Regions from separate parts of the Serratia sp. LTN-2 genome, predicted to be linked through region 1. Evidence: riboswitches for the same ligand, from Rfam matches in the RefSeq annotation. Region 1 holds a riboswitch; each other region holds the start of a gene.

Region 1 (7,650 bases):
CAGTGTGCCGACGCCGGCGGCGGCCAGATACAGTGAAGCCGGGGAGCCGAGCCCCCCGAGGCCGACGATTAACACCGTGGCGCGCTTGAGTTTCTCCTGGCCTTCCGGGCCGACGTCCTCCAGCAGCAGCTGGCGGCTGTAGCGCAAAAACTCCCGATCGTTAAGCATCGTTCGGATCCTCGCCTTCGATCAGCCGCAGCAGCTCGGCCGTCGCCGCGCGCCAGTCCGGCGCCTGGGTGATGGCGCTGACCACCGCCACGCTGCCAACGCCGCACGCCAGCACCGCCGGAACGCGATCGATGCTGATCCCGCCGATCGCCACCGTCGGGTAATCCGCCAGGCCGGCGATGTGGCGTTTCAACTCCGCCAGCCCCTGCGGCGCCGAAGGCATGTCTTTGGTCTGAGTGGGGAAGATGTGCCCCAGCGCGATGTAGGAAGGTTTCACCGCCAGCGCGCGCGCCAGCTCGGCGTCGTCATGGGTGGAGACCCCCAGCCGCAGCCCGGCGCGGTGAATGGCCGCCAGATCGGTGGTATCGAGATCTTCCTGGCCCAGATGCACGCCGTAGGCGCCGTGCTTGATCGCCAGCCGCCAGTAATCGTTGATGAACAGCCGCGCCTGATAACGCCGGCCCAGCGCGATGGCGGCGGCGATATCCTGTTCAACCTGCTCGTCAGGCAGATCCTTGATGCGCAGCTGGATCGTGGTGACGCCGGCCTCCAGCAGGCGAGCGATCCACTCAACGCTGTCGACCACCGGGTAGAGCCCCAGTTTGTAGGGCGTCGCCGGGAAGGGGGTAGTGATATCAGTCATTGCTGGTCTCCTCTTGCAAAGAGGTGGCGCTGTGATAGAGGTCGCTGCCGCGGGCGCGGAACTCGGCGGACATTTTTTCCATGCCGGTCAGCTGCACTTCGATCGGCTTGGCGGCCTCCTGGGCGGCGGCGTAGTCGCGCACCTCCTGCGAAATTTTCATCGAGCAGAATTTCGGCCCGCACATTGAGCAGAAGTGGGCGATCTTGCCGGACTCCTGCGGCAGGGTTTCGTCGTGATAGGCGCGCGCGGTGGCCGGATCGAGCGCCAGATTGAACTGATCTTCCCAACGGAATTCGAAGCGCGCCTTGGACATGGCGTTATCGCGGATCTGCGCGCCCGGATGGCCTTTGGCCAGATCGGCGGCGTGAGCGGCGATCTTGTAGGTGATCAGGCCCTGTTTGACGTCCTCTTTGTTCGGCAGGCCGAGGTGTTCTTTCGGCGTGACGTAACACAGCATGGCGCAGCCGAACCAGCCGATCATCGCCGCGCCGATGCCGGAGGTGAAATGGTCATAGCCCGGGGCGATATCGGTGGTCAGCGGGCCGAGGGTGTAGAACGGCGCTTCGTGGCAGTGTTCCAGCTCTTCGGTCATGTTGCGGCGGATCATCTGCATCGGCACGTGGCCCGGGCCTTCAATCATCACCTGCACGTCGTATTCCCAGGCGATTTTGGTCAGCTCGCCCAGCGTATGCAGTTCGGCGAACTGGGCTTCGTCGTTGGCGTCCTGAATCGATCCGGGGCGCAGGCCGTCACCGAGCGACAGCGAGACATCGTAGGCGGCGCAGATCTCGCAGATTTCACGGAAGTGCTGATAGAGGAAGTTTTCCTGATGGTGCGACAGACACCATTTGGCCATGATCGAGCCACCGCGCGACACGATGCCGGTCAGGCGTTTGGCGGTCATCGGCACGTAGCGCAGCAGCACGCCGGCGTGGATGGTGAAGTAGTCGACCCCTTGTTCAGCCTGTTCCAGCAGCGTATCGCGGAACATCTCCCAGGTGAGGTTCTCCGCCACGCCGTTGACCTTCTCCAGTGCCTGATAAATAGGCACCGTACCGATGGGCACCGGGCTGTTGCGCAGGATCCATTCGCGGGTTTCGTGAATATAGCGGCCGGTGGAGAGATCCATCACGGTGTCTGCGCCCCAGCGGGTGGACCACACCAGTTTCTCCACTTCTTCTTCTATCGACGACGTGACCGCCGAGTTGCCGATATTGGCGTTCACCTTCACCAGGAAATTGCGGCCGATGATCATCGGCTCCGCCTCCGGGTGGTTGATATTGGCGGGAATGATAGCGCGGCCGGCGGCCACTTCCTGACGCACGAACTCCGGCGTGATGTTGTCCGGCAGGTTGGCGCCCCAGCTCTGGCCCGGATGCTGGTGGCGCAGCACCTCGCCGCGAATGCGCTCGCGCCCCATGTTTTCGCGGATGGCGATGAATTCCATCTCCGGGGTGACGATGCCGGCACGGGCGTAGTGCAACTGGGTGACGCACTTGCCCGGCAACGCTTTGCGCGGCAGCGGCAGGTGTTCGAAACGCAGGTGATCGAGGCCTTCGTCCGCCAGCCGCTGTTGGGTGAAGCCGGAGCTGGCGCCGTTCAGAGTGGCGGTATCGCCGCGCGCGTCGATCCAGCCGGCGCGCAGCTTGGCCAGGCCGGCGTGCACGTCGAGCTTGGCTTGCGGATCGCCGTACGGGCCGGCGGTGTCATACACCGGGATCGCCTCGTTCTGTTCATACTGCGGATTATCTTTGCTGCCGCCGACCAGGGTCGGGCTGAGCTGAATTTCACGCATCGGCACCTGGATATCGCTGCGCGAGCCCTGCAGGTAGATGCGGCGTGAGTTAGGGAAAGCCATACCTTGCAGCGTGTCGATAAACTGCTGGGCGGCTTCGCGTTGCGCTTTGCGGGCGCGCGGTGGATTAACGTTAGACATAGCAAGTTCCTACCAGTGTGTTGGGTTGGGAAAGTTGCTTGTCTGGAGTTCGGAGGGAGTAATGATGGTGGCCGATAAGGCAGGGCGCCCGCAAAAAGAGGGCCGTGCTTGTGGCGATAGATTACTCTTGTTCCCTTCGCGGGTATTAACCCGATCAGGTTCCGCGGATCCCGAATTAACGGTCTCAGCCTGGCTGATTCGATGAACAAATCAGGCGCTAGGCACTCCGACAAGATGCCCCCCAGTATAGGAGGGATAAGAAAAAAAACTATAAAATTTTAACGCGCCGGATCCAGCGCCTGGTCCGGCAGCGGTTGCTGCGCGGCTTCCGCCTCCAGCAGGATCAGCTTATCTTCCAGCGCAAAGCGCGCCGCCAGCGTTTCGCCGATATCCGACAGGGCCTGATGGAACTCCAGACAAACCTCCTGATCGATATCCACTTCGGTATAGCGATCGTGGAACGCCATGATCTGTTCGGTATTGGCCCACAGCTTGGGATAGATGTTCACCGCCAGCGACATTTTCGGACTGGCCGCGCCTTCCACTTGTTTGATAATTCTGTCATAGATATGAAAATGCCCTGCGGAGAGGTAATCCACCAGGTTGTGGCAAAAGTTCTCCAGCGCTTTTTCATTCAGCGGCGTATGCTTTTCTTTATTCGGTTTGAGGCCTACCAGCGTGCAGTAGGCGACCAGCAACTGCTTGCGGGCCTGAAGCCATTGATCAACTAATTCATTACTACCGCCAACGCGCTGAGTCAGCCTTTCCAAACGGTTGAGCATGTTTGACTCCGTGTAAGTAATAAAAGTAACCGGTAAGTTATTAAAATGTAACAAAGCCGATTCGTAGAGTGCCAGTGAAGCTGAGGTTGTGCAACAACGATATGGAACTTGCATTAACGGGCAATGAAAACGGCTGGTGGATCGTCAGCCATGAAAGCAAACTTTGGTTACCGAACGGTGAATTGCCGTCGGGAACGGCCGCCGCCCTCGGGCTGCAGGGCCACATGGCGCGCACCATCGGTGAATGGGAGGGCGCGCCGGTTTGGCTGGTGCGCCAGGCGATGCCGCGGGAGATGGGCTCGGTGCGTCAGCTGTTGGATCAGGATCGCGGCTTGTTCCAGCTAGCCGGGCGCGGCGTGCAGCTGGCGGATTTCTACCGCTCCCATCGCTATTGCGGCTACTGCGGCCATGAGATGCACCTCAGCCGCACCGAAAGCGCCTGCCTGTGCGGCCATTGCAAGGAGCGCTACTACCCGCAGATCGCGCCCTGCGTGATCGTCGCCATTCGGCGCGAGGATCAGATCCTGCTGGCGCAGCACGTGCGCCATCGCGGCGGCATTCACACGGTGCTGGCCGGCTTCGTCGAAGTGGGCGAAACGCTGGAACAGGCGGTGGCGCGTGAAGTGATGGAAGAGAGCAACATTGAAATCAAAAACCTGCGCTATGTCACTTCGCAACCCTGGCCGTTCCCGCACTCGCTGATGATGGCCTTTATGGCCGATTACCATCAGGGCGAAATCCGTCACGATCCCAAAGAGTTGCTCAACGCCGGCTGGTATCGTTACGACCAATTGCCGCTGTTGCCGCCGCCCGGCACCGTGGCACGCCGCTTGATTGAGGACACCGTGGCGCTGTGCCGGGCAGAATAATGTACAATGGCCGGCAGATTATTAAGGGAGCCCCATAAATGACTGAGTTGAAGAACGATCGTTACCTGCGCGCGCTGTTGCGTCAGCCGGTGGATGTGACCCCCGTATGGATGATGCGCCAGGCCGGTCGTTATTTACCGGAGTACAAGGCAACCCGCGCCCAGGCCGGTGATTTCATGTCGCTGTGCAAGAACGCGGAGCTGGCCTGTGAGGTCACGCTGCAGCCGCTGCGCCGCTATGCGCTGGACGCCGCCATCCTGTTCTCCGACATTCTCACCATTCCTGACGCCATGGGGCTTGGCCTGTACTTTGAAGCCGGCGAAGGTCCGCGTTTCAGCTCACCCGTCACCTGTCGTGCCGACGTCGACAAACTGCCGGTGTTCGATCCGGAAGTGGAGCTGGGCTATGTGATGAACGCGGTGCGCACCATCCGCCGCGAGCTGAAGGGCGAAGTGCCGTTGATCGGCTTTTCCGGCAGCCCGTGGACGCTGGCGACTTACATGGTCGAGGGCGGCAGCAGCAAGGCCTTCACCAAGCTGAAGAAGATGATGTATGCCGAACCGGCGACGCTGCACCTGTTGCTGGACAAGCTGGCGGACAGCGTGATTCTGTACCTCAACGCCCAGATCAAGGCCGGTGCGCAGTCGGTGATGGTGTTCGACACCTGGGGCGGCGTACTGACCGGGCGCGACTACCGCGAGTTCTCTTTGCACTACATGCACAAGATCGTCGATGGTCTGCTGCGTGAAAACGACGGCCGCCGCGTGCCGGTGACGCTGTTCACCAAAGGCGGCGGGCAATGGCTGGAGGCGATGGCCGCCACCGGCTGCGACGCGCTGGGGCTGGACTGGACCACCGACATCGCCGACGCGCGCCGTCGCGTAGGCGACAAAGTGGCGCTGCAGGGCAATATGGATCCGTCGATGCTCTATGCTTCTCCGGCGCGCATCGCGGAAGAAGTGGAGACCATTCTGGCCGGTTTCGGCCACGGCAACGGTCATGTGTTCAACCTGGGCCACGGCATCCATCAGGATGTGCCGCCGGAGCACGCCGGCGCCTTCGTCGAGGCGGTGCACGCGCAGTCGGCGAAATACCACCGCTGAGGATCCGAGGTGACCGATATGCAGGCCCTGCGCGCCGAACAGCTGCGGCGCGCCGCTGAAGTCATTCGCTATGACGATCTGCCGGCCGAACCGCCGACGTTCATCGCCGGCGCCGACGTGGGCTTCGAACAAGAGGGGGCGGTGACGCGCGCCGCCATCGCCATCCTGCGCTATCCGTCGCTGGAACTGGTGGAGTATCAGGTGGCGCGCATCGCCACCGTCATGCCTTATATCCCGGGCTTCCTGTCGTTTCGCGAATACCCGGCGTTGTTGGCCGCCTGGGGGCAGCTGCAGCAGAAACCGGGGCTGATCTTCGTCGATGGGCACGGCATTTCACATCCGCGGCGCCTTGGCGTCGCCAGCCATTTCGGCCTGCTGGTCGATGTGCCGACCATCGGCGTGGCCAAGAAGCGCCTGTGCGGCAAATTTGCCCCGCTGGACGCCGCCGTCGGTGCGTTGGCGCCGCTGGAAGATAAGGGCGAACAGCTGGGCTGGGTGTGGCGCAGCAAGGCGCGCTGCAACCCGCTGTTCATCTCTACCGGGCATCGCGTGGGCGCCGACAGCGCGCTGGCGTGGGTGCAACGCTGTATGGCGGGCTACCGTTTACCGGAGCCGACCCGCTGGGCCGACGCCATCGCATCGCGTCGCCCGGCGTTTCAGCGCTGGTTGCAGCAGCATCCGGAGGTGTCGCGATGAGCGATTTCGGGTACACTGCGCCGCAGATAACGCGTAAGAGAGTAAATCATGCTACGTAACCCGATTCATTTACGCCTGGAACGGCTCGAGGCCTGGCAACATTTGACCTTTATGGCCAGTTTGTGCGAGCGTATGTACCCGAATTACCAGATGTTCTGCAAACAGACCGAGTTCGGCGATCCGGCGGTTTATCGCCGCATTCTGGATTTGGTGTGGGAAACGCTGGTGGTGAAGGATGCCAAGGTCAACTTCGACAGCCAGCTCGAGAAGTTGGAAGAGGCGATTCCGTCGGCGGAAGATTACGATCTTTACGGCGTTTACCCGGCAATTGATGCCTGTATCGCATTAGGGGAACTGATCCATTCGCGGCTCGGCGGGGAGACGCTGGAGCACGCCATCGCCATCAGCGAAACATCGATTCGCACCGTGGCGATGTTGGAAATGACCCAAGCCGGTAAGGAAATGACCGACGAAGAGTTGGAAAGTTTGCCGGCGGTAGAGGAAGAATGGGACATTCAATGGGAAATTTTCCGCCTGTTGGACGCCTGTGAAGAGCGCGATATAGACCTGATCAAGGGGCTGCGATCCGACCTGCGAGAGGCCGGTGTCAGCAACATCGGGATAAATTTAGCGCAATAAGGCAACAAAACGTGATTTAACGCCTGATTTGTCATGCCTTAAGGCTTCACATCCGCACCCTGTCTGGTCTACATTTGGGGGGCGTAAAAAAAGTGGCTATCGGTGCGTGTATGCAGGAGAGTGCTGTCAATCGGCATATCCGTCGCACTCGATGCTTTGCAAACGATAAACACACTGTAAGGATAACTTATGAACAAGACTCAACTGATTGATGTAATCGCGGACAAGGCTGACCTTTCCAAAGCACAAGCTAAACTGGCTCTGGAATCCACCCTGGCTGCTATTACTGAGTCTCTGAAAGAAGGTGATGCAGTACAATTGGTTGGCTTCGGTACTTTCAAAGTAAACCATCGTAGCGAGCGCACTGGCCGCAACCCGCAGACTGGCAAAGAAATCAAAATCGCAGCAGCCAACGTGCCTGCGTTCGTTTCTGGCAAAGCACTGAAAGACGCTGTTAAATAAGACCGCGCCTCGGTGAAAAGTTTAAACAGGGGGGCGATGATGCCCCTTTTGTTTACTCGTCGGGCGTTCATGGCCGCCGGCATTGCCCTTGGTCTGAGCGCCTGCAGTTTCCATTCCGATATCCCCAGCTTTACCGCCAGCGGCTTCGTGGCCGATCAGGGCGTGATACGCCTGTGGCGTAAAGACGATGAGCAACACCGCCCACAGGTGCTGGTCAGCGTCTATAGCCCTTACCGAGGGCCGGGCACCATCACCACGCTGTACACCTATCAGGGCGACGTGCTGCGCCAAATCAAACGCAACGACGCTGACGGCGATCGAGATTCCATTCAGCTGCGCTTTGCCGACGACG
Region 2 (7,650 bases), on a different contig from region 1:
CAGGCGTGGAAATGATGCACCGGCCCGATGCCGTGCCCCACTTCCAGCGTATCCGCCTGTTGCAGCGCTTTTTGCAGGTAGCCCTTGGCGGCGGCTACCGTCGCCGCCCAGTCGGCATGGCGCGGGCGCAGCGCCGCCAGCGCGGCCGAGAGCGTGCAACCGGTGCCGTGGGTGTGGCGGGTGGCGACGCGCGGCGCGGTAAAGCGCTGCTCGCCTTCTGCGGTAAACAGCCAGTCCGGGCTCTCGCTTTCGCTCAGGTGGCCGCCCTTCATCAACACCGCCTGGCAGCCCATCGCCAGCAGCGCCCGCCCCTGTTCGCGCATCTGCGCTTCATCTTCCGCCGGCGCGCACGCCAGCAGCGCCGCCGCTTCCGGCAGATTCGGCGTAATGATCGACACCAGTGGCAACAGCTCGCTGCGAATCGAGGCCACCGCCTCCGGCGCCAGCAACGGATCGCCGCTTTTCGCCAGCATCACGGTATCCAGCACCACGAACTCCGGCCGATAATGGCGCAGGCGTTCGGCCACCGCCTGCACGATGTCGGCGTTGGCCAGCATGCCGATCTTGACGCTGTCGATGCGCACGTCGCTGAACACCGAGTCCAGCTGCGCGGCGACGAACGCCGGATCGATGTAATACACCGACTGCACGCCGCGGGTATTCTGCGCCACCAGCGCGGTGATCACCGAAGTGCCGTAGGCGCCAAGCGCCGAGAAAGCTTTCAGATCGGCCTGAATACCGGCGCCGCCGCTGGGATCGGTGCCGGCGATGGTCAGCGCGTTGATACGTTTCATCACAGATCCTCCCCGCGCAGTTGATACAACGCGTCGAGGAACGCCGGTGTAAAGCTGCCCGGCCCGGCGGCCTGTTTGGCCGCGAGGCCGCCGCAATGGGACATCACCCGGCAGGCGGTCGCCACATTGTCCAGGCGATCGCCCGGCAGCGCGCAAAACGCCGCCACCACCGCCGACAGCGCGCAGCCGGTGCCCACCACCCGCGTCATCAGCGGGGAGCCGCCTTCGATCGCCCAGTCGCGCTGGCCGTCGGTGACGTAATCCACCACGCCGGTGACCGCCACCACCGCGCCGCTGCGCAGCGCCAGCTCACGCGCGGCGGGCAGTGCCGCCAGCGAATCGTCACCGCTGTCCACGCCGCGGCCGCTGGCCAGCAACCCGCTGAGCGCCATGATTTCCGAGGCATTGCCGCGTATCGCCGCCGGTTGCCCGTCCAGCAGCTGTTTAGCGAAGGCGGTGCGGTAGGAGAGCGCGCCGACCGCCACCGGATCCAGCGTCCAGGGCTTGCCGGCCTGATTGGCGGCGGCCACCGCCGCCCGCATCGATTCGGCGCGCAGCGCGTTGAGGGTGCCGACGTTGATCAGCAGGCCGTCGGCCAGCGCGCTGAACTGCGCCGCTTCTTGCGGCTCCACCACCATCGCCGGGGAGGCACCGAGCGCCAGCAACACGTTGGCGGTCAGCGATTGCACCACTTCGTTGGTCAGGCAGTGGATCAGCGGAGACCGCTGTTGGAATTGGGTCAGACAGGCCGCGGCGCGAGCGCCGGGTAGTGCATCAGGTCGAGCGATCATATTCCTCCCAACCGGCGTTCAAGAAGGCGGCGCCGGTTGGGCGGCCGTGACTTCCCTACGCTGGCATTATCCAGATCAGGTAATACGGGTATTTCTCAGCCTTCACGTAGAAGGGCACCCCGAGTCATGAAAATCAATAGGTTGTGATCAACGCTGCGTTAATCCCTGAGCGGGATGGTAATGCCAGCGGGAAGTCTTGTAAACGGCAAAGCTACTCTTTTGGGGCATGTATAGCAGATTGAATGTCAATCTATGTGATACAAATAACTCCCCATCCCTTAGACGCAAGTTCTCATGGGCGTTAGAATATGAAGAAATTAACGAAGGGAATTGCATACCAAACTAACCGAGAAGCATGCACTAGCGATCCAGCAATGGGTTAATAGTAAAATATGCGAGCTCACTGATAATCACGAGGGAGTGCTACGTCAGCTTTACTAAACAATGCCTTTTGCCATTACTACAGAATTCCGGCTTAAGACTCACAAAAACCGGGAGTATCCCGGTTTTTGCTGTCAGGCTTGTTAATTCGGTTAGATATCGCCATCAACTATTAGGTAATCAAGAATAGTTGTTCAAGAGAAAAAACCTAATATTTATTATGTTAAAAATCAATTTTATCACGATTATAGTTGGCACGAAGGAAGTCTTCATACTTCACTGGAAGAATCCCAATCTCCCCCCATGTTTTATCTTTAGACCAATACCCTGCACCACATGGTTCGACTTTTCCAAAAAACAGAAGAATTCGTCTTAATGAATTACTCTGAGTAATTCCTCTAGCGTCCAGATCACCGTTACTGGCTGATATTCTAAAATCGACGTTACCAACAAGCCTAGGGTGTCTTAAAAAAACATGACTTTTATTTTCAAATCGTTCTATGCGTACAATTTCCCCAAAATAGAATCTAGGGAAATCATCTTCAGCATCTATTTCAGAAGCTTCTTTCAAGCATTCTGCTAAAACATACTGATGCACATTTTCTCCCACCACTAGATGAATATCTCGGTAGTAATTTTGACGAAAATTCGCACATAAGGATTGAATGCTGGTTATCTTACTTGGTAGATTAAACGTCTGACCTTCGTGACGAGATGCTGGAACGTTAACTGATGGCCCATCTTCGCTTTCAAATTCTGTCTCAACCGGTTCGCCATGCTCTTCATCTTGCTGCCTAGCAGTATTTTGAGGCCTTTCCTGTTTAAAGCCGCTAATAATAATCAGATCGCCATCTTCAACAGCTTTAGCTGCTTCAGCCTCTGAATCGTATTTTTTTCCAACCATAATACCACTCCGTAAGCGGCAATATGGTGCATCTTCATCAGGGAAATGACGAAAAAGAGCATCAGCCCCATTAGCCATAACAGCTACTGCTGGATCTCCAGGAACCCTTAACAAAGGCTCATAACAAGAAGGACAATGTAGATGTCCTTTCATTTCTGCTTCATATTCTAAAGGCTCAACCTCAGTACGGCTCAGAGCAACAATAGGCATTGTTGATTTATCCCATCGGGGATCATAATAAGCATAGGCGATTCTTCGAATGGTCATGTTTTTCTCCCTATAAAAACTACATCTACACTTATTTCTTATTACCGTAAGACGCAGAAACACCATCAAGATAGCCCTGAGCATAGGCAGCATGCGGGCTTTTATGCCGTACATTCCCAGCTTGGCTCTCAGGAAGTGAATCTAATTCAATTCGAAGCATTTCATCTCTTCTTACCCCCGCCAGGTACCCTCTTTCATATGCACAACCACAGCACTTATGCCTGCCTATCCCTCCCTGATCGTCAGGAAGCTGTTCGAAAAAACCCCAGTATCGATGTTGATCTTCACAATTAGCCATAGATCAATTTTCCTTTAGGAAAGGAGTATCAAAGCTATATGAGTACCACCACCTTATTTTTCAAGAAAAATCTCCATGAATTTTTGACCAACCTCACAAAACCAATGGAAAAAGATGACTATTTATACTAAGACAGCTAATCAACCACATAAAAAGCTCATGAGGTAGGAGGGAGGAGAAAATGTCTAACAAGGTCCAGCACTTCTCATGCCTACCATTATTGTTGATTAAAAAATTTACTATTTCAGTCAGAAATCACCACTAAGAAAGTTGCGCGAAAAATAATTTACAACGATTGGTATTACCAAAAACACTCAAGTGCTGGATGTCAAGATGTTCGTAAACATAGACATACATTTTCCCAATTCAGGAAACTCTCGTTTTTAGTGTTCTAAGAAAGTCCTATTCTTCTGTTAATATCTAACATAATTTTTAAATTTCTACTCAATCAGTTTCGAATAGCCCACTACTTGTAAGAGATATCGTTAGCTTTCATCTTCCCTCATCATTCCAACTTCAGTTTCCCCGAAACATCGAAGCCGCTTTTTCCCTTCCACCGATTGTCTTATGATTAGGCAATACCGACCAAGAGACATTTAACTCTCTGCACGCATTATGGACAGGACTGGCGATGCAACGACTTTATACCTACCTCTGCGGCATTCACGCACGCTCTTCACAGGTGCGGGCAATCAACAAAACGGAAAGCGTCGAACGCTTCTTTGATGAGGAAAACGTCATTGAAGAGCGCGAAATACTTTATGAATTCAGCAACGGCGTCACCCTCTTGTGCAAGATGGAATCGGATAGCTTTCAATCCGACGATCTGTGCCGCGAATGCTGGATAAGCTACGAAGTCGTACACGATGGCGGCCATGCCGTCTCGCCGAGAAAAAAGCAGTTTTATAATCGCTGCCAGGAAGCGTTCTGGATGAAAATGCAGGCGGAGCACGCCTGACGACATATCGCCACGCGCTTAAGATGGCCGTGCGTTCCCACCGCAATGCGCTATAGTCTGCATACACCACCGGGAGATGCCATGCAGATAAGACCTTACCAAGAGGCCGATCGCCCCTTCTTGCGCACGCTATACCTGGCATCGCGCAAGGCGGCGTTCGGTTGGCGCGATACCTCAAACTACCAGTTGGAAGATTTCGACAGCGCGACGCTGGGCGAAGCGATTTGGGTGGCGGAAGACGGCGGCACGCTGCTGGGATTCGTCTCCGTCTACCGCGAAGACAACTTCATTCATAACCTGTATGTCGATCCCCATCAGCCGCCGCGCGGCGTCGGCAGTGCGTTGCTGCAGGCGGCGCAAGCTACCTTCACCGCCACCGGCTCGCTGAAATGCCTGGTGAAAAATGAAAAGGCGCTGGCGTTCTACCGCAAGCACGGCTGGCGCGTCATCTCTACCGGCAACGACGGCGAAGAAGATTATTACCTGATGCATTCGCCGGTTCGTTAGCGCCGCATGTCCTGTCACAGAATCCATTAACGATAATGGATTTCATTACCATTTAGGCATACCCTTCTTTGCTTCTCTCGATGAACTTTGCAAGGAAGGTTATGCAACATCAAACGGATACTCGCTTCCCCGATGCTGCGGCGGCAGACTACGATCGCCGTATTCTGACCCTGGTGCCCGGCTATCAGTTTGCCCAGGCGCTGCTGACGGCGACGCTCGTGCAGACGCTGCCGAATGACGCCACATTGTTGTTGGCCGGTTGCGGCACCGGCAGCGAACTGGAGGCGCTGGCCGCCGCCAACGTAAGCTGGCGTTTCAGCGCCGTGGAACCCTCCGCCGGCATGCTGGCGGCCGCACGCGCCAAGGCCGAAGCCGCAGGTTACACACAGCGGGTGAGCTTCCAGCCAACCCTGCTGCAACAAGCGCCGCAAACTCGCCACGACGCGGCGGTGTGCTCATTGGTGCTGCACTTTATCGCCGACGATGGCGCAAAACTGGATTTCCTGCGGCAGTTGGCACAGCGCCTCTCCCCCGCCGCACCGCTGCTGCTGTTCGACTATCAACCGGAGGGCCTGCCCGCCAGCCACTACCAACACTGGCTGCAAAGCACCGGGCATTCGGCGGCGCAGGCGCAGGAAACGATCGAACGCATCCGCCGTAACTGGCACCCGATGACGGCGGCGCGCAGCCGTCTCCTCCTGGCGGAAAGCGGCTTCACCGCGCCTCAGGCGTTGTGCGGTGCGCTGGGGTTCCAGCTTTCACTGCTCCACCGCCGCAGCTGAGCCCGGCATCCGGCGCAGCGTCAGCCACCAAAACAGCAACGCGCTCAGGCTGACGCCAGCACCCAGCCAGCAGACGCCGCGCCAGCCCGCCCAGGCGTACATATGGGTGCCGGCAAAGGCGCCCAGCCCGCTGCCGACGGCGTAAAACAACATGTAGCAGCCCACCAGGCGGCTGTGCGACTGAGGGTGGGCGCTGAAGATCATGCTCTGGTTCAGTACGTGGATCGCCTGCCCCGCCAGATCCAACAACACAATGCCCGCCACCAGCCAAGCCAGGCCGCTGCCGAGCAAACCGAGCGGCAGCCAGGCCAGCGTCAACAGCAGCAGACACACGCCGCTGGCCGCCTGCCCCAGCCCGCGATCCGCCAGATGCCCGGCGCGCACCGCCGCCAGCGCCCCCACCGCGCCGACCAGGCCGAACGCCCCCACCGCCGCATGCGTGAAGTTGAACGGCGCCTGGCTCAGCGGCAACACCAGCGAACTCCAAAAGAGGCTGAAGGCGCCGAACATCAGCAGCGCCAGCATGCCGCGAATTTGCAGCGTGCGATCATGCCGCAACAGGGTCAGCATTGAACACAGCAAGGCGGGATAACTCAGCGTGCTGGGAGAGGTGCGCGGCGCAGGCAGCAGGCGCGCCAGGATCGGCAGCAGCACCAGCGTCACCCCAGCGGAAAAGAAGTACACCGTGCGCCAGCCGCCGACGTCCGCCAGCGCGCCGGACAGGGTGCGCGCCAGCAGCAGCCCCAACACCACGCCGCCCTGCGCTGCACCGACCACCCGTCCGCGCTCCTGCGGCGCAGCCAGTGCGGCGGCGAAAGCGATCAGTCCCTGCGTCATGGCGGTGCCCAGTAACCCCACCAGCAACATGCCCGCCAGCAGCCAAGACGCGCCGTGCGCCCAGCCCACCAGCAGCAGCGCGCCGATCAGCCCCAGCTGTTGCCCCGCCAGCAGCCGATGCCGGTTCAGCCGATCCCCCAACGGCACCACCAACAGCAGCGCCAGCGCACAGCCCAGTTGGGTCACGGTGATCACCATACCGACCGCCGCCAGGCTGATGGAAAAATCACGGGCGATGGCGTCCAGCAGCGGCTGCGCATAGTAAACGTTGGCCACGCTAAAGGCGCTGGCGGCGGCCAACAGCAGCACCAGGGCGGCCGGCAGGCGCCCCAGCGCCGCACAAGGAGGATCCAGCAGTTTGTCGCTCATGCACACCTCAGACTGGTTTCATTATTAAACCCAATGAACTTTAGGCGTGGAGGTTTTATAATGCAACCAGAATGTGCAGCTGGAGATAACCGCCGTGAAACGTAAAAGCCTGGAAGACGCGCCCTGCCCGGTGGCGCGCACGCTGGATGTGATTGGCGACTGGTGGTCGCTGCTGATCGTGCGCGACGCCTTCGACGGCGTCACCCGTTTCAGCGAGTTTCAAAAAGGGCTGGGGATGGCGAAGAACATTCTTTCTACCCGGCTGCGCGCCCTGGTGACGCACGGCGTGCTGGAGATCGTGCCCGCCGCGGACGGCAGCGCCTATCAGGAATATGTGCTGACCGAGAAAGGCCGTGCGCTGTTTCCGGTGATCGTCGGCCTGCGCCAATGGGGGGAGGATCATCTGTTCGCCGAGGGAGAGGCGCACTCAACGCTGGTGGAAAGCGACAGCGGCCGCCCCGTACCGCGCCTGACGCCGATCGGCAGCGCCGGGCAGACGCTGACCCCGCTCAATACCCGGGTGGTGAAGGTATGAAGCGTCTTAATAAGGCCTGCGTGACCTCGCGCTATTGCATCTATTCTCGAACAGCTTCCGCAATCCCCTGCGGGTAATGTATAGTCCGCGTTTTACGGAGATCCCATGCTGACTAACTCATCCATTCGTCTGAACAAATACATTAGCGAGAGCGGCATCTGCTCACGCCGCGACGCCGATCGATACATCGAACAGGGCAACGTTTTCATCAACGGTAAACGCGCCAC
Region 3 (7,650 bases), on a different contig from region 1:
GGCCGGATCGAGATCCGCCAGGCGATGATCGGCCAGCAGGCTCAGACCGGACAGGCCGTGTACCACCCGATGGGATTGCGTGGTGGCGACCGCGATCTGATACAGCGGCGCCTCGGCAGGGCTCAGGCGATTGGCCTGCATCAGAATATCGGCGATGCCCGCCGCTTCGAACAGCATGCCCCCTTCGGGGACGATAATCAGAAATGTGTGCATGGCGATAATATAAATAACAATCAAAACAGGCCAGGCAACCACTGTATAAGAAAAGCCCCGTCGGTTCACCCTGCGGGCATAAAAAAGCCCGCCGATAACCACCGACGGGCCAGGAGAACGCGGCCATCAGGCCTGAGGCAAACTCACCTCGCTCACGCGCGCCAACTGCGCCAGCAGCGCCGTTTGAAACGCCTCGTCGTGCACCGCCGCATGAGGATCCAACCGCTGCTGATGGTGCCAATAACCGCCGGAAACCAGGGCCTGCGGCTCATCGCTGCTCACCAGCCACGCCTGCGTCACGTGTCCCAGCGCCAGATCGTCGGGCGCGTCCGCGCCGCCCATTTTGGTCGGCACCCAGCCGGGATCGACTGCGCTGCTGATGACGCCGGGCCACAGGCGCGCCACGGCGGCGGCCAGCGCGGTGACGAACAGCTTGCTGTCCGAATAGGAGCCGGCTGCGCCGCCAAGCCAGTCCACGCCGTTCAGTTCCGCCACGCCGTCAAAGTGCATGCTGCTACTCAGGTAGACGATGCGATCGGGGCGTTCGATCAGGGCCGTCAGCAGATAGGGCGCTATCACGTTCACCGGCATCACCTGCGGCCCGGTGAACATGCCGGCGTTGTGGATCACCGCATTCGGGCGGCCGAGGCGATTCACCTGCTCGGCGACCTGCCGGATCTGCTGCACCTCGGACAGGTCGCCAATCACCGCCTGCGCGCCCCGATCCAGCAGATCGCGCACCGCCTCCAGACGGCCGGGGGCGCGTGCATGCAGGATAACCTGATGCCCTTCGTCCAACAGCGTTTGCGCGGCGGCGCGGCCCAGCCCGTCCACCGAGCCGGTAATGAAAATACGTGACATGCCAGTCCTCCGTTTAGCGCCAGCCGAGCGCCGGCGCGACATGGGTTAAAATCGATTCGATAACGTGGGCGTTGTAATCCACGCCCAGCTGGTTAGGCACGGTCAGCAGCAGCGTATCCGCTTCGGCGATGGCCTCGTCCTGCGCCAACTGCTCGATCAGCGCGTCCGGCTCGGCGGCATAGCTGCGGCCGAAGATCGCCCGGGTCTGCGCGTCGATATACCCCAGCTGATCGCCCTCTTTGCCGCCGCCGCCGAAGTAATTGCGATCCCGCTGATCCACCAGCGCAAAGATGCTGCGGCTCACGGAAACCCGCGGCTCGCGCGCATGGCCGGCCTCTTGCCAGGCGGCGCGATAGGCGCGGATCTGCTTGGCCTGCTGGATATGGAAGGGTTCGCCGGTCTCGTCGTTCTTGAGCGTCGAGCTTTGCAGGTTCATACCCAGCTTCGCCGCCCAGACGGCGGTCGCGTTCGAACCGGCACCCCACCAGATGCGATCGCGCAGCCCGGCGGAAAACGGCTCCGGCCGCAGCAGCCCGGGCGGATTGGGGAACATCGGCTGCGGATTGGGTTCAGCGAACCCTTCGCCGCGCAGCGCTTCCAGAAAGACTTCGGTATGGCGACGGGCCATGTCCGCGTCGGTTTCCCCCTCGGCCGGGGCATAGCCGAAATAGCGCCAGCCGTCGATCACCTGCTCCGGCGAGCCGCGGCTGATGCCGAGCTGCAAACGCCCGCCGGCGATCAGATCCGCCGCGCCGGCGTCCTCCACCATATACAGCGGGTTTTCATAGCGCATGTCGATCACGCCGGTGCCGATCTCGATGCGTTGGGTTTTGGCGCCGATGGCGGCCAGCAACGGGAATGGCGATCCCAGCTGGCGCGCGAAGTGGTGCACACGAAAATAGGCGCCGTCCGCCCCCAGATCTTCGGCGGCGACCGCCAGATCGATAGACTGCAGCAGCGCATCCGCCGCTGAACGGGTGCCGGACTGAGCGGAAGGCGACCAGTGGCCAAACGAGAGAAAACCAATCTTTTTCATCGGGAATCGTCCTCAAAGGCAAAACATAGGCCTACAGTGACAAAAACCGCGCGCTCTGCGCCAGCAAAATCGCCCCCGATCGCACTAAACGAACCGATTGCCGCGCCGCCGCCCGACGATTGTAATCAAAAAACAAATGTCGTATAACAAGCAGCTCCGAGGGGTGTCCTGTTACGGGCTGAGATGGCGTAAGCCGAACCCTTTGAACCTGATCTGGGTCATGCCAGCGAAGGGACGGTTAGGCAACAACGCAATCACCCGTTGCCTGTTCATACCTCAGCGTGCCCGGATCTCCACTGACTCAAGGAGGTCCCATGTCCATCACCACCCTGTTCGAAAGCGGTCTTTACGGCCGGCTGCGGCAACAAGCCGGCAGCCACTGGCAGGACTACGTCGATCACCCGTTTCTGCAGCAGCTGGCCGCCGGTACCTTGCCCGAACGCGCTTTTCGTCGCTACCTGACCCAGGACTATCTGTTCCTGCTGCACTTCGCCCGCGCCTACGCGCTGCTGGTCAGCAAGCTGCGCACCCTGCCGGAGATGCGCGCCGCCACCGCCTCGCTCAACGGTATCGTCGCCGAACTGCCGCTGCACGTGGCCTACTGCGCCGAATGGGGGTTGAACGAAGCGCAGATCGCCGCCCAGCCGGAAGCGGCGGAGACCATGAACTACACCCGCTACGTACTGGATATCGGCCATGCCGGCGACGCCCTCGATCTGCTGGCCGGCCTGCTGCCCTGCGTGGCCGGTTATGCCGAAATCGGCCTGCGGCTGCTGCACGATCCCGCCACCAAAATGGAGGGGAATCCTTACGCCTCCTGGATCCGCAACTACGGCGACGAGGGCTATCTGGCCGGCGTGCGCGCCGCCATCGAACTGCTGGAGACCATCGGCCATCAGCGCGGGGCGCAGAGCCGCCTCACCGAGCTGGCGCAGATTTTCACCACCGCCACCCAGCTGGAATCGGCATTTTGGCAAATGGGGCTGAACGCCTCATGACCTCCCCGCTTCTCCCGCCCGGCATCCAGGTGCGGGATCTCAGCCTGCGTTTCGGTCAGCAAATCGTCTTCGACCGGCTGAGCTTCGACATCGCCGGCGGCAGCTTCGTCGCTCTGCTCGGCGCCAGCGGCGCCGGCAAAACCAGTTTGCTGAAGATCATCGCCGGGCTGGCGCAGGCCAGCTCAGGCACGGTGAGCGGCAGCGACGGCCTGCCGATCGCCGGGCGCATCGCCTACATGGGGCAGAAAGACCTGCTCTACCCCTGGCTGACTATCGAGGAGAACGTCGCCCTCGGCTCGCGGCTGCGCGGCGAAGCGCCGGATCGGGCGTGGGCGGCGCACCTGCTTGAACGCGTGGGCCTGGCCGCGCATGGCCGCAGCCTGCCCGCCGCGCTGTCCGGCGGCATGCGCCAGCGCGCCGCCATCGCCCGCACGCTCTACGAACGCCAGCCGATCGTACTGATGGACGAACCCTTTTCCGCGCTGGACGCCATTACCCGCGCCGAAATCCAGAGCCTGGCCGCCGAGCTGCTGGCGCAAAACACCGTGCTGCTGATCACCCACGATCCGATGGAGGCCTGCCGCCTGAGCCACCGCCTGCTGGTGCTGTCACCCTGGCCGCTCGGTCTCGACGATAGCCACTGCATCAAAGGGCAGCCGCCGCGCGCGCCGGATGACGCCGACCTGCTGAAAAGCCAGGCCGAGTTGCTGCAGCAGATGGTGAGGGCGGCGCAATGAATATCGCCAAAGAACGCGGGCTTACCCGCCTGCGGCGCGGGCTGACGGTGTTCGCCGGCCTGCTGCTGTGGTGGCTGGCAGGGCAAAGCGGCATCCCGGCCTTTCTGCTGCCCACGCCGGGCGCGGTGGCGCAGGCGCTGTGGGACGGGCGCGGCTACCTCGCCTGGCACACGCTGGTCACCGCTTCGGAGATCGTCAGCGGGCTGGTTCTGGGCGTGTTGCTCGGCGCGGCGCTGGCGCTGTGCATGATCTTCTCACCGCGCCTGCAGCGCTGGCTGATGCCGCTGGTGCTCACCAGCCAGGCGATACCGGTGTTTGCCCTGGCCCCGCTGCTGGTGCTGTGGTTCGGCTTCGGCATGAGCGCCAAGGTGGCGATGGCGGTGCTGGTGATCTTCTTCCCGGTGGTGTCGGCCTTCTTCGACGGGCTGCGCCGAGTCAACAACGACTATCTCGATCTGGCACGCACGATGCGCGCTTCGCGCTGGGCGCAACTGCGGCACGTGCGGCTGATGGCGGCGCTGCCGGCTTTCGGCTCCGGCCTGCGCATGGCCGCTGCAGTCGCGCCGATCGGCGCCATCATCGGCGAATGGGTCGGCTCGGCCGAAGGGCTGGGCTACGTGATGCTGAACGCCAACGCGCGCATGCAGACCGACGTCTGCTTCGCCGCGCTGTTTATTCTAGTGCTGATGACCGTGTTGCTGTGGGCCGCGGTGGATGCGCTGCTGCGGCGCCTGATCGTCTGGGCGCCGGAAAACGACTGATGATTGCAACCATAACCAGGGATAAAGGAACGACCATGATTAAACATACCCTCTGCGGGCTGTTGCTCGGCGCCGCCATCACCGGCCAGGCCGGCGCGGCCGAGAAATTGACGCTGGTGCTCGACTGGTACATCAACCCCGATCACGCGCCGATTATGGTGGCCGAGCAGATCGGCGCCTTCAAGGCCGCAGGGCTGGACGTCAAGATCGTGCCGCCGTCCGATCCGGCGCTGCCGCCGCGGCTGGTGGCCGCTAAACAGGCCGATCTCGCCATCACCTATCAGCCGCAACTGCACTTCTTCGCCGATCAGGGCCTGCCGCTGATGCGCGTCGGCACGCTGATCAACACGCCGCTGAATACGGTGATCGCGCTGGACAAGAACATCGCCTCGCCGGCGGATCTCAAGGGCAAAACGGTGGGTTACTCGGTAAGCGGCATCGAACAGGCGACGCTGGCCACCATGGTTGAACACGAGCATCTCAAACCGCAGGATATCAAGCTCATCAACGTCAACTTCCAGCTGACCAGCGCCCTGCTGGCGGGCCAGGTCGATGCGGTGATCGGCGGCTACCGCAACATCGAAGCGCTGGAGCTCAAGCTGCAGGGTAAAGAACCGGTGGTGTTCAACGTCGAAGATTACGGCGTGCCGGCCTACGACGAGCTGATCATCGTCGCCAACCGCGATGCGGTGAACGAGCCGAAAATTCGCAAATTCCTCGCCGCGCTGAAGCAAGGCAGCGACTACCTGCACGCGCACCCGCAGGACACCTGGCTGGCGTTTGCCAAGGCGCACCCGGAGCTGAATACCGAGCTGAACAAGCAGGCCTGGCAAGCCAGCCTGCCGCTGTTTGCGCGCGATCCGGCCAAGCTGGATCGCGCGCGCTACCAGGCTTACGAGCAGTTCCTGTTCGACAACAAGCTGATCAAGAAAATCACCCCGGTAGAACAGTACGCGGTGGAGCTGGACTAACGAGCAGCAACAGCCGCTGCTGGCATGCTGCGGCTGTTCGCTTCGGTTGCGATACCCTGTACGCCGGGCTTATCATCAAACCCTTTCGAACAGAAACAGTGGGACGAAAATGGCCACGTTCACCCGGGCAGAACTCGCCGAACTCAATGTGTTCTCTACCATTTGCCGAAAGAAAAGTTTCCGGCTGGCGGCAGCGGAACTCGGCGTCAGCACTTCGGCGCTCAGCCACACCATGCGTTCGCTTGAAGAGCGCCTCGGCGTAAAGCTGTTGAACAGAACCAACCGCTCGGTCGTCCCTACCCCGGCAGGCATGGCACTGGTAACCGAACTCGATCGGGGATTCGACTACATCAAATCCGCCCTATCGACGCTGGAACAGTATCGCGATGAACCCATTGGCCACCTTCGCTTGAATATTCCGCATGATGCGCTCGATTTGCTCATCGCCCCTGTCATGGAAAGCTACGCCCAAACACATCCTAAAATAGCGCTGGAAGTGGCCGTCAATAACCATCAGGTAGACATCATCAAAGAAGGTTTCGACGCCGGCATCAGGTATGGCGAGATCATCCCCAAGGACATGATTGCCGTTCCTTTGACCGGCAGTCTGAAATGGGTTGTCGCCGCAGCGCCGGCCTATCTGGCAAAGCATGGCGCGCCAGGTTCGCCGTCGGAGTTGAAAGATCACAGTTGCATCAATATGCGATTGGGAGACGGTGCGGTTTATCAATGGGAATTGGGCAACGATGAAACGTATTGCCGGTTGTCGGTGAACGGGCAATATACTTTCAGTGAAACCTCAATGATCATCAAAGCGGCGCTCGCCGGGCTGGGGTTGGCCTACTGTCTGGAAATGCAAATCGATGAACACTTGCGCACTGGTGAATTGCAATGCGTCATGCCCCATTGGTCACATCTCAGCGCCCCCTTTATGATGTACTACCCCAGCCGTCGCCAGTTGCAACCTGGATTGCGGCCTTTGATTGCGCTGATAAAAGCGCAGCATCGCTCCCTTGGTTGATATCGACTCAACGCTCCGTCAAAAAACATTCAACGCATTGTATAGTATTCTGTCAGTGATGTGCGGGAACGTCGGAATAATGGTGTTCGTCCGCATGCAATATTATCCTGCCTGGGATAAAACATAGCCACACCACCGCTTGAGCCATGAATGTTTTATTTCAGTGACCGGTTAATCACGCCCATCATTTACAGTGAGTGCCGTATGAACGCATTATATTTTGATCTGGAAGAAAGGAAAAAACACTTTCCTGACACCGCCGACTCTCTGATCGTCGATATGTACCTTGAAGATTCGCCACAGGGCAGCGTCCGCCTGTTCCGCGTCTATGCCGAGGTTCCCGCACACTACCACAAACAATGTGATGAAATCTTGATCATCGTGGAAGGTGCGCTGGAGTTTCAGGCCGGCAACGATGCAAAAAGAGTTTTAGCCGAAAACCAAATGGTGATATTTAAGCGAAACACCGTTCACAGCATCAAACCTTTTAACGGCAAGCCCGTTTATTTTTTATCTATCGATACACCTCGTCGGGAAGCCTCTGACGTGCACTTTATTAATCCTGCTCATGAACATTTAAAATTCATCAGCCATATTGGGTAATGAATATGCGTAATTCACAACACCTGTTCACCAATGACGGTAACGCGATACCTGCCATCGGATTCGGCGTCTGGCAGTCGCGAGGAGATGAATTGATCGGCGCCGTTCAATGCGCGCTTGATGCGGGCTACCGCCTCGTCGATACGGCCGCAATCTATGGCAACGAATCTGAAGTGGGCACCGCAATAAAAGCTGCAGACGTGCGCCGGGAGGATATCTTCGTCACCACCAAGTTATGGAACGATCGGCATGATGACGTTGAGAACGCTTTCAACGAAAGCTTGACCAAGCTCGGTTGCGACTATGTCGATCTGTATTTGATTCACTGGCCGGTATCCGGGCAAAACCTGTTCGTTTCTGCCTGGAATGCCATGATAAAACTCCGTGACAGCGGGCGAGTTAAAAATATCGGGGTAAGCAACTTTTCCATCGAGCAGATATGCCGCCTG
Region 4 (7,650 bases), on a different contig from region 1:
AAGCACAGCACTTTGCGCTCGGGCTCCGCCAACGCCGCGCCGATCGCCGCCGGCAGGCCGAAGCCCATGGTGCCCAGGCCGCCTGAAGTCAGCCACTGGCGCGGCCGGCTCAGCGGATAGGCCTGCGCCACCCACATCTGATGCTGGCCCACGTCGGTGGTGATGATGGCGCTGTCGTCCACGCAGCGCGCGGCGGCCAGCACCAGGCCGTAATGGCTCAGCGGATCGTCGGCGTTCGGCATGTTGAACGGGAATTCGCGCTTCAGGTCATTGACGGTGTTCAGCCACGCGCTGCGCGGCTGCGTGTCGATCTGCGGCAGCAACTGTTGCAGCACCTGGCCGACGTCGGCATGGATCGCCACGTTGGCCTGTTTGACCTTGCCCAGCTCGGCGCGATCGATATCCACGTGAATGATGGCGGCGTTAGGGCAGAACTGCTCGGTTTTGCCGATTGCCCGGTCGTCGAAACGCGCGCCCAGCACGATCAGCAGATCGGCCTCCTGCAGAATGAAGTTGGTGCTGCGCGCCGCATGCATGCCCAGCATGCCCAGCGACAGCGGGTGTTCCACCGGCATCGCGCCCAGCGCCATCAGCGTCATGGTGGTGGGCAGGCTGGCGCGCTCGGCGAGTTCCAGCGCCTGCCGGTGGGCGTCGGCGCAGATGATGCCGCCGCCCAGATAGAGGATCGGGCGTTTTGCCTGATTGATCATCGCGGCGGCCTGCGAAACCAGTGCCGGATCGAAGCTCGGGGCGGCGTCCGGCACGGCGATCGGCGGCAGCTCTTCCAGCGTGATGGTGGCGGTTTGCACGTCTTTCGGCACATCGATCCAGACCGGGCCCGGGCGGCCTGACTCGGCGATGCGGAACGCGTCGCCGATCACCTGCGGCAGCTCGCGGATATCACGCACCAGATGGTTGTGCTTGGTGATCGGGATGGAAATGCCGTAGGTGTCCACTTCCTGGAAAGCGTCGGTGCCGATCATTGAGGAGGGCACCTGCCCGGTGATGCACACCAGCGGAATGGAATCGAGCTTGGCGTCGGCGATGGCGGTAACCAGGTTGGTGGCGCCCGGCCCGCTGGAGGCGATGCACACCGCCGCCTTGCCGTTGGCGCGCGCCATACCCTGCGCCATAAAGCCCGCGCCCTGTTCGTGGCGCGCCAGCACGTGGTGAATGCGGGTGCTTTGGCTCAGCGCGTCATACAGCGGCAGCGCGGCGCCGCCGGGAATGCCGGCGACGGTAGTGATGCCCTGACGCTCCAGCAGATGAACGATCAATTGTGCGCCGGTAAAGCTGGTGCCCGGTTGAGGCGTGCCCGAAGTTGCCATGTTCCTGTCCTTTCTCAAGGCCGGTGAGCTTTGCTGGGCAGGGTGCTAAAACAAGAAACCCCGCCCGGTTTGCGCCGGCGGGGTTTGGGAATCGATGCGTTGATTCGGACCCTACGGCGCATTGCCGACGACCACCACCACACGCACGACGACCACCGCGGCTGGTAGCGCGGTAACTAGTAGGGTCGAAGTCAGCGAGGATGCGATCACAGGGAACCTTATCATCAGTAAAAAAAGTCAGGTTTTTATAAAAACACAGGCGCAAAATTCGCACAACAGGTTTATTGGCGCAGCATAAAAAACGCGCGTCAGATCACGCTTTGCCCGAAATGCCCAGTACGCGCGCTTCGGGCGCGCTGCCGTCCAGCAGGGCCTGCGTCGGGCCGTCGTAGTAGATGCGGCCGTCGACCACCAGCAGCGTGCGCGGCGCGATGCGCGCGGCGTCGTCGAGGTTGTGCGATACCATCAGCAGCGTCAGGTTGCGCTGTTCGCACACCGTCCGCAGCAGTTGCAGCATCTCGTTGCGCAGCGCCGGGTCGAGCGCCGAGAAGGGTTCGTCGAGCAGCAGGATCGGCCGCTGGCGAATCAAACAGCGCGCCAGCGCGGCGCGCTGACGCTGACCGCCCGAAAGTTGCGACGGCAGGCGTTCCAGATGCTCTTCCAGGCCGACTTGCCGGGCGATTTGCGCCCGCTGTTGGCGCTGCTGCGCGTTCAAGCGCAGGCCGGGATCCAACCCCAATCCGATGTTCTGCGCCACCGTCAGGTGCGCGAACAGATTGTTTTCCTGAAACAGCATCGACACCGGCCGCTTGGCCGGCGGCGTGGCGGTGTGATCCTCACCGTTCAGCAGCAGCCGGCCGCTGGCCGCCGGCAGAAAACCGGCGATCAGGCTCAGCAAGGTGCTTTTGCCGGCGCCGCTGGGGCCGAGCACCGCGACGCGCTCGCCCGGCTGGATGCGCAGGTCAAAGCGCATCGGCAGGTGGTCATACAGATAGGTCAGTTTTTCAAGCGTCAGCATGGCGGCCCGGTAAGCGTTCGATCAGGGTAAACAGCAGGAAGCATAACAGCAGCAACAGCAGTGCGGTCACCGCGCCGTCATGGCTGCGGTAGGCGCCAATCTGCTGATACAGATAAAAAGGCAGGGTACGGAAATGCTCGTTGCCAAACAAGGCGACCACGCCGAAATCGCCGATCGACAGCACGCAGGCGAAGGCCAGCGCCTGCGCCAGCGGGCGGCGTAAGGCGCGCAGCTCAATCAGCCGCAGCCGTTGCCAGCCGCGGATATCCAGCGACAGGCACAGCGGGTTGTAACGTTCGGCGAGGTCGCGCATCGGATTCTCCAACACCTTGAGCGCATAGGGCACCGCCATCAGCGCATTGGTGAGGATCACCAGCGCATAGGGCGACTGCGGCAACCCGATGGTATCGCTCAGCAGCAGGAAGAAGCCGGTGGCCAGCACGATGCCCGGCATCGCCAGGATCACCATGCCGCTCAGCTCCAGAGCCTGGCCGCCGCGCAGCTGCTGCCGCAGCTTCAACTCGCGGCTGCTCCACAGCAGCATCAGGGTGAGCGCCACGCACAGCAGCCCGGCGCCGAGGGCGATGCGCAGCGACGTGAACAGGGCCTGCCACAGCACAGGCTGGCGCAGTACGCTGAGGATAGCCTGGTTGGCGCCATCGGCGATCACCGCCAGCAAGGGCGGCAGCAACAGCAACAGCGCGGCGGCGATCAGCAGGGAATCGCCGATGCGTCGCCACAGGCTGTCTTCCGGATTGCGCCAGCGCTGGGCGTGGGTATGCCCCACCGGCAATGCCTGGCTCAGGCGCTGACTGATCAACACCAGCCCGAGGCAACAGCCCAGCTGGATCAGCGCCAGCATGGCGGCGCGTCCCAGATCGTAGTCGTAACTCAGCGCCTGGTAGATCGCCAGTTCGATGGTGGTGGCCTGAGGCCCGCCGCCCAGCGACAGCACGGTGGCGAAGCTGGCGAAGCACAACATGAAGATCAGCGCGCCGCTCGGCAGGATTTGGCGGCGCAGCGCCGGCCATTCGACGAAGCGGAACTGCTGCCAGCCGCTCATGCCCAGTTGGGCGGCCAATTGGCGCTGTTCCACCGGAATATTCTCCAGCGCCTGCAGCAACAGGCGGGTCGCCAGCGGCAGGTTAAAGAACAGGTGCGCCAGCAGAATGCCCTGCAGGCCGTAGGGCGAGAAGCCATACTCCACGCCTAGCCAGCCGCACAGCGTCGCCAGCCAGCCCTGGCGCCCATAGACGCTGAGCAGGCCGAACACCGCCACCAACACCGGCAGCACCAGCGTCATGGCGCACAGCCGCAGCAGCAGTTGCCGGCCAGGGAAACGGCGGCGATAGAGCGCGCGCGCCAGCGGGATGGCGGGCAGCACCGAGATCAGCGCCGACAGCAGCGCCTGCCAGAAGGTGAAACGCACCACGTGCCACAGATAGCTGTCCTGCCACAGGCTGCGCCAGTCGCTGTCCGGCGCGTGACGCCACAGCGAACCCATCGCCAGCGCGGCGACCAGCAGGATCACGCCGGCGGCCAGCAGCCCCGGCCAGAGCCAGCGGGGGATCAGCGGCTGACGGCGGTTTGCCATGCCCGGATCCAGCCGCCGCGTTGTGTGGCCACCTCTTCGGCGCTGTACTGCAGCGCGGTATGCGGTACGTTCATCTGTTCAAAGCCGACGGGCAGCGGAGTGTTGATCACCGGGTACATCCAGTTGCCGGTCGGAATGGTGTTCTGGAATGCCGGCGTCACCATGAACTGCATGAAACGCTCCGCCAGTTCGGGTTGTTTGGCGGCCTTCAGCTTGCCGGCCACTTCCACCTGCAGGTAGTGGCCTTCGCTGAACATGGCGGCGGCGTAGAGGTCTTTTTTCTCTGCGATCAGGTGGTAGGCGGGAGAGGTGGTGTAGCTGAGCACCAGATCGCCTTCGCCTTTCAGGAACAGGCCGTAGGCTTCACTCCAGCCTTTGGTGACGGTGACGGTCTTCTTCGCCAACTGCTGCCAGGCGGCCGGCGCCTTGTCGCCATACACTTTCTGCATCCACAGCAGCAGGCCGAGCCCCGGCGTGCTGGTGCGCGGATCTTCGTAGATCACTTTCCAGTTGCGATCGCTGCTGACCAGCTCCTGCAGGCTTTTCGGCGGGTTCTTCAGTTTTTCTTTGTTGTAGACGAAGGCGAAGTACCCGTAATCGTAAGGCACGAAGGTCGCGTCCTGCCAGCCGCCCGGCACCGTCAGTTTGGCGCTGTCGACGCCGCTCGGCGCGAACAGGCCGGTTTGCTGCGCCGCCTGCAGCAGGTTGTTGTCCAACCCCAGCACCACGTCGGCGGCGCTGTTCTTGCCCTCCATGCGCAGACGGTTCAGCAGCGAAACGCCGTCTTCCAGCGCGACGAACTTCAGTTCACAGCCGCACTCGGCCTCGAAGGCTTTCTTCACCGCCGGGCCAGGGCCCCAGTCGGCGGCGAAGGAATCGTAGGTGTAAACCGTCAGCGTTGGCTTGGCGAACACCGGCGCGGCGCACAGCAGCAATAAGCAGGGCAGATATTTTTTGACCACGTTGCACTCCTGAGAAATAAGGGGGCAAGGGCATCTGAGGGGGCGAGGCGGCGTCGCCGGTTCGCTGGGCTCAAATCCCTCCGCCGGTATTGACCGGATCAGGTTCGACGGGTGTGCTCTCAGCGGAAAATCGGGCGTGTGATACGCAGCGAATTTCCGCACCCCGTTGAGACGGCGCTATTGTAAAGATTAACCGGCCTTGACGAAAGGCGCTTATGCCTCCGGTGGGGCAAACCAGGCGGACTTGAAGTCGAACCAGCCGAGGGTGTTCATCCGCACGCCGCGCATGCTGCGCTGGCCGTGCAGCTGCAGCCAGTGGTGGAACAGCGGATGCAGTTGATGATCGCTGACCAGACGTTGGCAAAACTCCGCCAGCGGCAGGCGGTTGGCTCGCCACAGCGCGGCGTCCTGCGCCAGATCCTCGTTCATGCAGTGCTGCATCAGCGGCAGTTCATACAGTGTGGCGAACAGCGAAAACTCCAGCGGCAGATAGAAGTTGGCGCTGCCGAGCCACAGATCGCTGCGCGCGTCCCCCTGGTGCCAGGTGGCGTAGTCCACGCTTTGCACGATCAGGCGGATGCCGTGCTGCGCCAGCAGCGGCTCGATCGCCTGACGGATGGCGTGAAACTCCGAATGCTCATTGAAGTGGGTCATCGTCAGTTCGGTCAGACCCGGCGGCTTGGGCTGCTGCGCCAGCGCGCGGTTGTGGTGCCAGCGCGGCAGCAGGCCGTACGCCGGCGACCAGTAGCGCTGATAGAGCGGCCCGGCGTGGCTCAGCAGCGAAATGGGATTGATCAATTCGCACAGCCAGCTGCGAATGGCGGGATCGGCCGCCAATGGGGAGCGCCGATCGAACAGCAGGAAATAACAGCCCTCTTCCAGCCGGCTTTCCAGTTCATTGTTGGCGGTTTCATCGCCCTGCAGCTGTACGCCTGAGTGCACCAGCTCTTCGGAGAATTCCGGCAGCACCCAGATATTCACCTCATCGATCAGCGCCCGGTAGCCGAAATAGTCGTCGAAGGCGTGGATCTTCATCTGGCTGGGGAGATTGCGCACCACGCGGTATGGGCCGGTGCCGATCGGATGGCGGGCGAAGTCCGGCAGCTCGCGCCATTCGCGCGGCAGGATCATGGCGTGTACGCTGCCTAATAGCCAGGGCAGCCAGTGATCGGCGCTGCGCAGATGCACGTCGACAACGAACGGCGTCGGCGAGGTGACGCTTTCGATATGCGAGAACAGCGGTTGCGAGGTCAGACGCGAAAGCGAACTGATGACGTCCGCCATCTCCAGCTCGCGGCCGTGATGAAAATGGATCGCCGGGCGCAGGTAAAACCGCCAGTGCAGCGGCGTCAGCATTTGCCAATGGTGGGACAGGTCGGACTCCAGTTCCCCGTTTTCCTCATTTATGCGCGTCAGGCCGTTGAAGATCTGGCGCGCCAAATGGGTCTCCGAACGCCGCAGCGCCGAGCCGGGCAGCAGGTTGTACAGCTGCCGGTAGTAGAGCACCCGCAGGATGTGTTTCCCCTGGCGGAAGCTGCGCCCCAGCTGCGACAGCAGCATCTGGCGTACCACGTCTTTGTCGCCTACCAGTTGCACCAACTGATCGATGCGATCCTGCTCCAGGAGCTCCTCGGCCCGCTGTTGCTGCAGCGCCAGGCCGGTGTAATGGAAGGTGAGACGCGAACGTTTGCCGCGCCCCGATTCCGCCTGCCAGGTGAGCCAACCCTCCCGTTGCATGGCGCTCAGCAGGGAGCGCACATGCCGCCGCGAGCAGCTGAGCGCCTCTGCCAGCGCCTGCAGCGTGGTGTCGGTGGTTTCGCCGTGGCAGCGCTGCCACAGACGGATGAACTGCTGCTGCAATCTGGACGTGGACATAAAAGAGGAACACTCCCGCCTCAAGTCGTCAATTTTTCTTTCCCTATATTACGCCGATAATTTTCATCAATGAAAGGGGAGGGCGTAATGATGAAAGCTTTCTTATCCAAACAGTTCTATCAGCGCTATTTCCGCGCGGTGCGCCGTCAGCATGCCGACTGGCTGAGCGTGGTGCCCGAACAGGCGCGGCTGGCGATGCTGGCGCACCTGACGCAATGGGACATCAAAGAGATGACCGACAAGCAGTACCGCGAGCACCTGTAGGGGCTGCGGTGACAAGTTTCTGAGTAATGGTGCTGTTTCACCAGCCAGTGGGGCGACCCACTGGTTTTTTTATGCCTGGTCAGGGCGATGCGCTTGCATTTTTCTCGCCGTGGCCTAAGGTTTCACTTTCGTTTTGAGGTCAGGGAAGACGATATGCAACGCCTGAGCCGGCTGACACTGCGCATCAACCCCATCTTTGCCGCATTCCTGCTGATCGCTTTTCTTTCCGGCATCGCCGGCGCGTTGCTGACGCCGACGCTCAGCCTGTTTCTGACCACCGAGGTGAAAGTGCGGCCGTTGTGGGTCGGGCTGTTTTATACCGCCAATGCGGTGGCCGGCATCCTGGTCAGCTTCCTGCTGGCCAAGCGCTCCGACACCCGCGGCGATCGACGCCGATTGATCCTGCTGTGCTGCCTGATGGCGGTCGGCAACTGTCTGTTGTTCGCTTTCAATCGCGATTATCTGACGCTGATCACCGCCGGGGTGTTGCTGTCGGCGATCGCCAACACCGGCATGCCGCAGATTTTCGCGTTGGCGCGTGAATACGCCGACAGCGAGGCGCGTGAAGTGGCGATGTTCAGTTCGGTCATGCGTGCCCAGCTTTCGCTG

The links. Region 1 has a riboswitch for thiamine pyrophosphate ahead of thiC (phosphomethylpyrimidine synthase ThiC). Riboswitches for the same ligand answer to the same signal wherever they lie in the genome.
Region 2: linked by a shared signal. The riboswitch ahead of thiM (hydroxyethylthiazole kinase) and the one ahead of thiC (phosphomethylpyrimidine synthase ThiC) in region 1 are both predicted to bind thiamine pyrophosphate.
Region 3: linked by a shared signal. The riboswitch ahead of tenA (thiaminase II) and the one ahead of thiC (phosphomethylpyrimidine synthase ThiC) in region 1 are both predicted to bind thiamine pyrophosphate.
Region 4: linked by a shared signal. The riboswitch ahead of thiB (thiamine ABC transporter substrate binding subunit) and the one ahead of thiC (phosphomethylpyrimidine synthase ThiC) in region 1 are both predicted to bind thiamine pyrophosphate.

Annotation. Positions count from the first base shown of each region.
Region 1 is NZ_JCAXDO010000030.1:19,131-26,780, forward strand. It holds gene AC6BYQ_RS26765 (HesA/MoeB/ThiF family protein) at 1-168, opposite strand, end outside; gene thiE (thiamine phosphate synthase) at 161-811, opposite strand; gene thiC (phosphomethylpyrimidine synthase ThiC) at 804-2,747, opposite strand; TPP riboswitch at 2,862-2,986, opposite strand; gene AC6BYQ_RS26780 (Rsd/AlgQ family anti-sigma factor) at 3,026-3,529, opposite strand; gene nudC (NAD(+) diphosphatase) at 3,631-4,398, shown strand; gene hemE (uroporphyrinogen decarboxylase) at 4,437-5,501, shown strand; gene nfi (deoxyribonuclease V) at 5,511-6,197, shown strand; gene AC6BYQ_RS26800 (YjaG family protein) at 6,246-6,836, shown strand; gene hupA (nucleoid-associated protein HU-alpha) at 7,026-7,298, shown strand; gene AC6BYQ_RS26810 (DUF1481 domain-containing protein) at 7,335-7,650, shown strand, end outside.
Region 2 is NZ_JCAXDO010000007.1:159,655-167,304, reverse strand. It holds gene thiD (bifunctional hydroxymethylpyrimidine kinase/phosphomethylpyrimidine kinase) at 1-794, opposite strand, end outside; gene thiM (hydroxyethylthiazole kinase) at 794-1,585, opposite strand; TPP riboswitch at 1,621-1,717, opposite strand; gene AC6BYQ_RS15690 (hypothetical protein) at 2,190-3,137, opposite strand; gene AC6BYQ_RS15685 (hypothetical protein) at 3,169-3,435, opposite strand; gene AC6BYQ_RS15680 (hypothetical protein) at 4,067-4,393, shown strand; gene AC6BYQ_RS15675 (GNAT family N-acetyltransferase) at 4,475-4,900, shown strand; gene AC6BYQ_RS15670 (class I SAM-dependent methyltransferase) at 5,002-5,682, shown strand; gene AC6BYQ_RS15665 (MFS transporter) at 5,659-6,888, opposite strand; gene AC6BYQ_RS15660 (winged helix-turn-helix transcriptional regulator) at 6,983-7,423, shown strand; gene rluF (23S rRNA pseudouridine(2604) synthase RluF) at 7,529-7,650, shown strand, end outside.
Region 3 is NZ_JCAXDO010000003.1:181,664-189,313, forward strand. It holds gene AC6BYQ_RS08015 (GlxA family transcriptional regulator) at 1-213, opposite strand, end outside; gene AC6BYQ_RS08020 (Rossmann-fold NAD(P)-binding domain-containing protein) at 340-1,074, opposite strand; gene AC6BYQ_RS08025 (LLM class flavin-dependent oxidoreductase) at 1,088-2,110, opposite strand; TPP riboswitch at 2,260-2,362, shown strand; gene tenA (thiaminase II) at 2,425-3,108, shown strand; gene AC6BYQ_RS08035 (ABC transporter ATP-binding protein) at 3,105-3,845, shown strand; gene AC6BYQ_RS08040 (ABC transporter permease) at 3,842-4,606, shown strand; gene AC6BYQ_RS08045 (ABC transporter substrate-binding protein) at 4,642-5,577, shown strand; gene AC6BYQ_RS08050 (LysR family transcriptional regulator) at 5,687-6,598, shown strand; gene AC6BYQ_RS08055 (cupin domain-containing protein) at 6,803-7,201, shown strand; gene AC6BYQ_RS08060 (aldo/keto reductase) at 7,207-7,650, shown strand, end outside.
Region 4 is NZ_JCAXDO010000008.1:114,974-122,623, reverse strand. It holds gene ilvB (acetolactate synthase large subunit) at 1-1,328, opposite strand, end outside; gene ivbL (ilvB operon leader peptide IvbL) at 1,440-1,553, opposite strand; gene thiQ (thiamine ABC transporter ATP-binding protein ThiQ) at 1,642-2,346, opposite strand; gene thiP (thiamine/thiamine pyrophosphate ABC transporter permease ThiP) at 2,333-3,940, opposite strand; gene thiB (thiamine ABC transporter substrate binding subunit) at 3,916-4,902, opposite strand; TPP riboswitch at 4,960-5,078, opposite strand; gene sgrR (HTH-type transcriptional regulator SgrR) at 5,116-6,777, opposite strand; gene sgrT (glucose uptake inhibitor SgrT) at 6,865-7,041, shown strand; gene AC6BYQ_RS16605 (sugar efflux transporter) at 7,195-7,650, shown strand, end outside.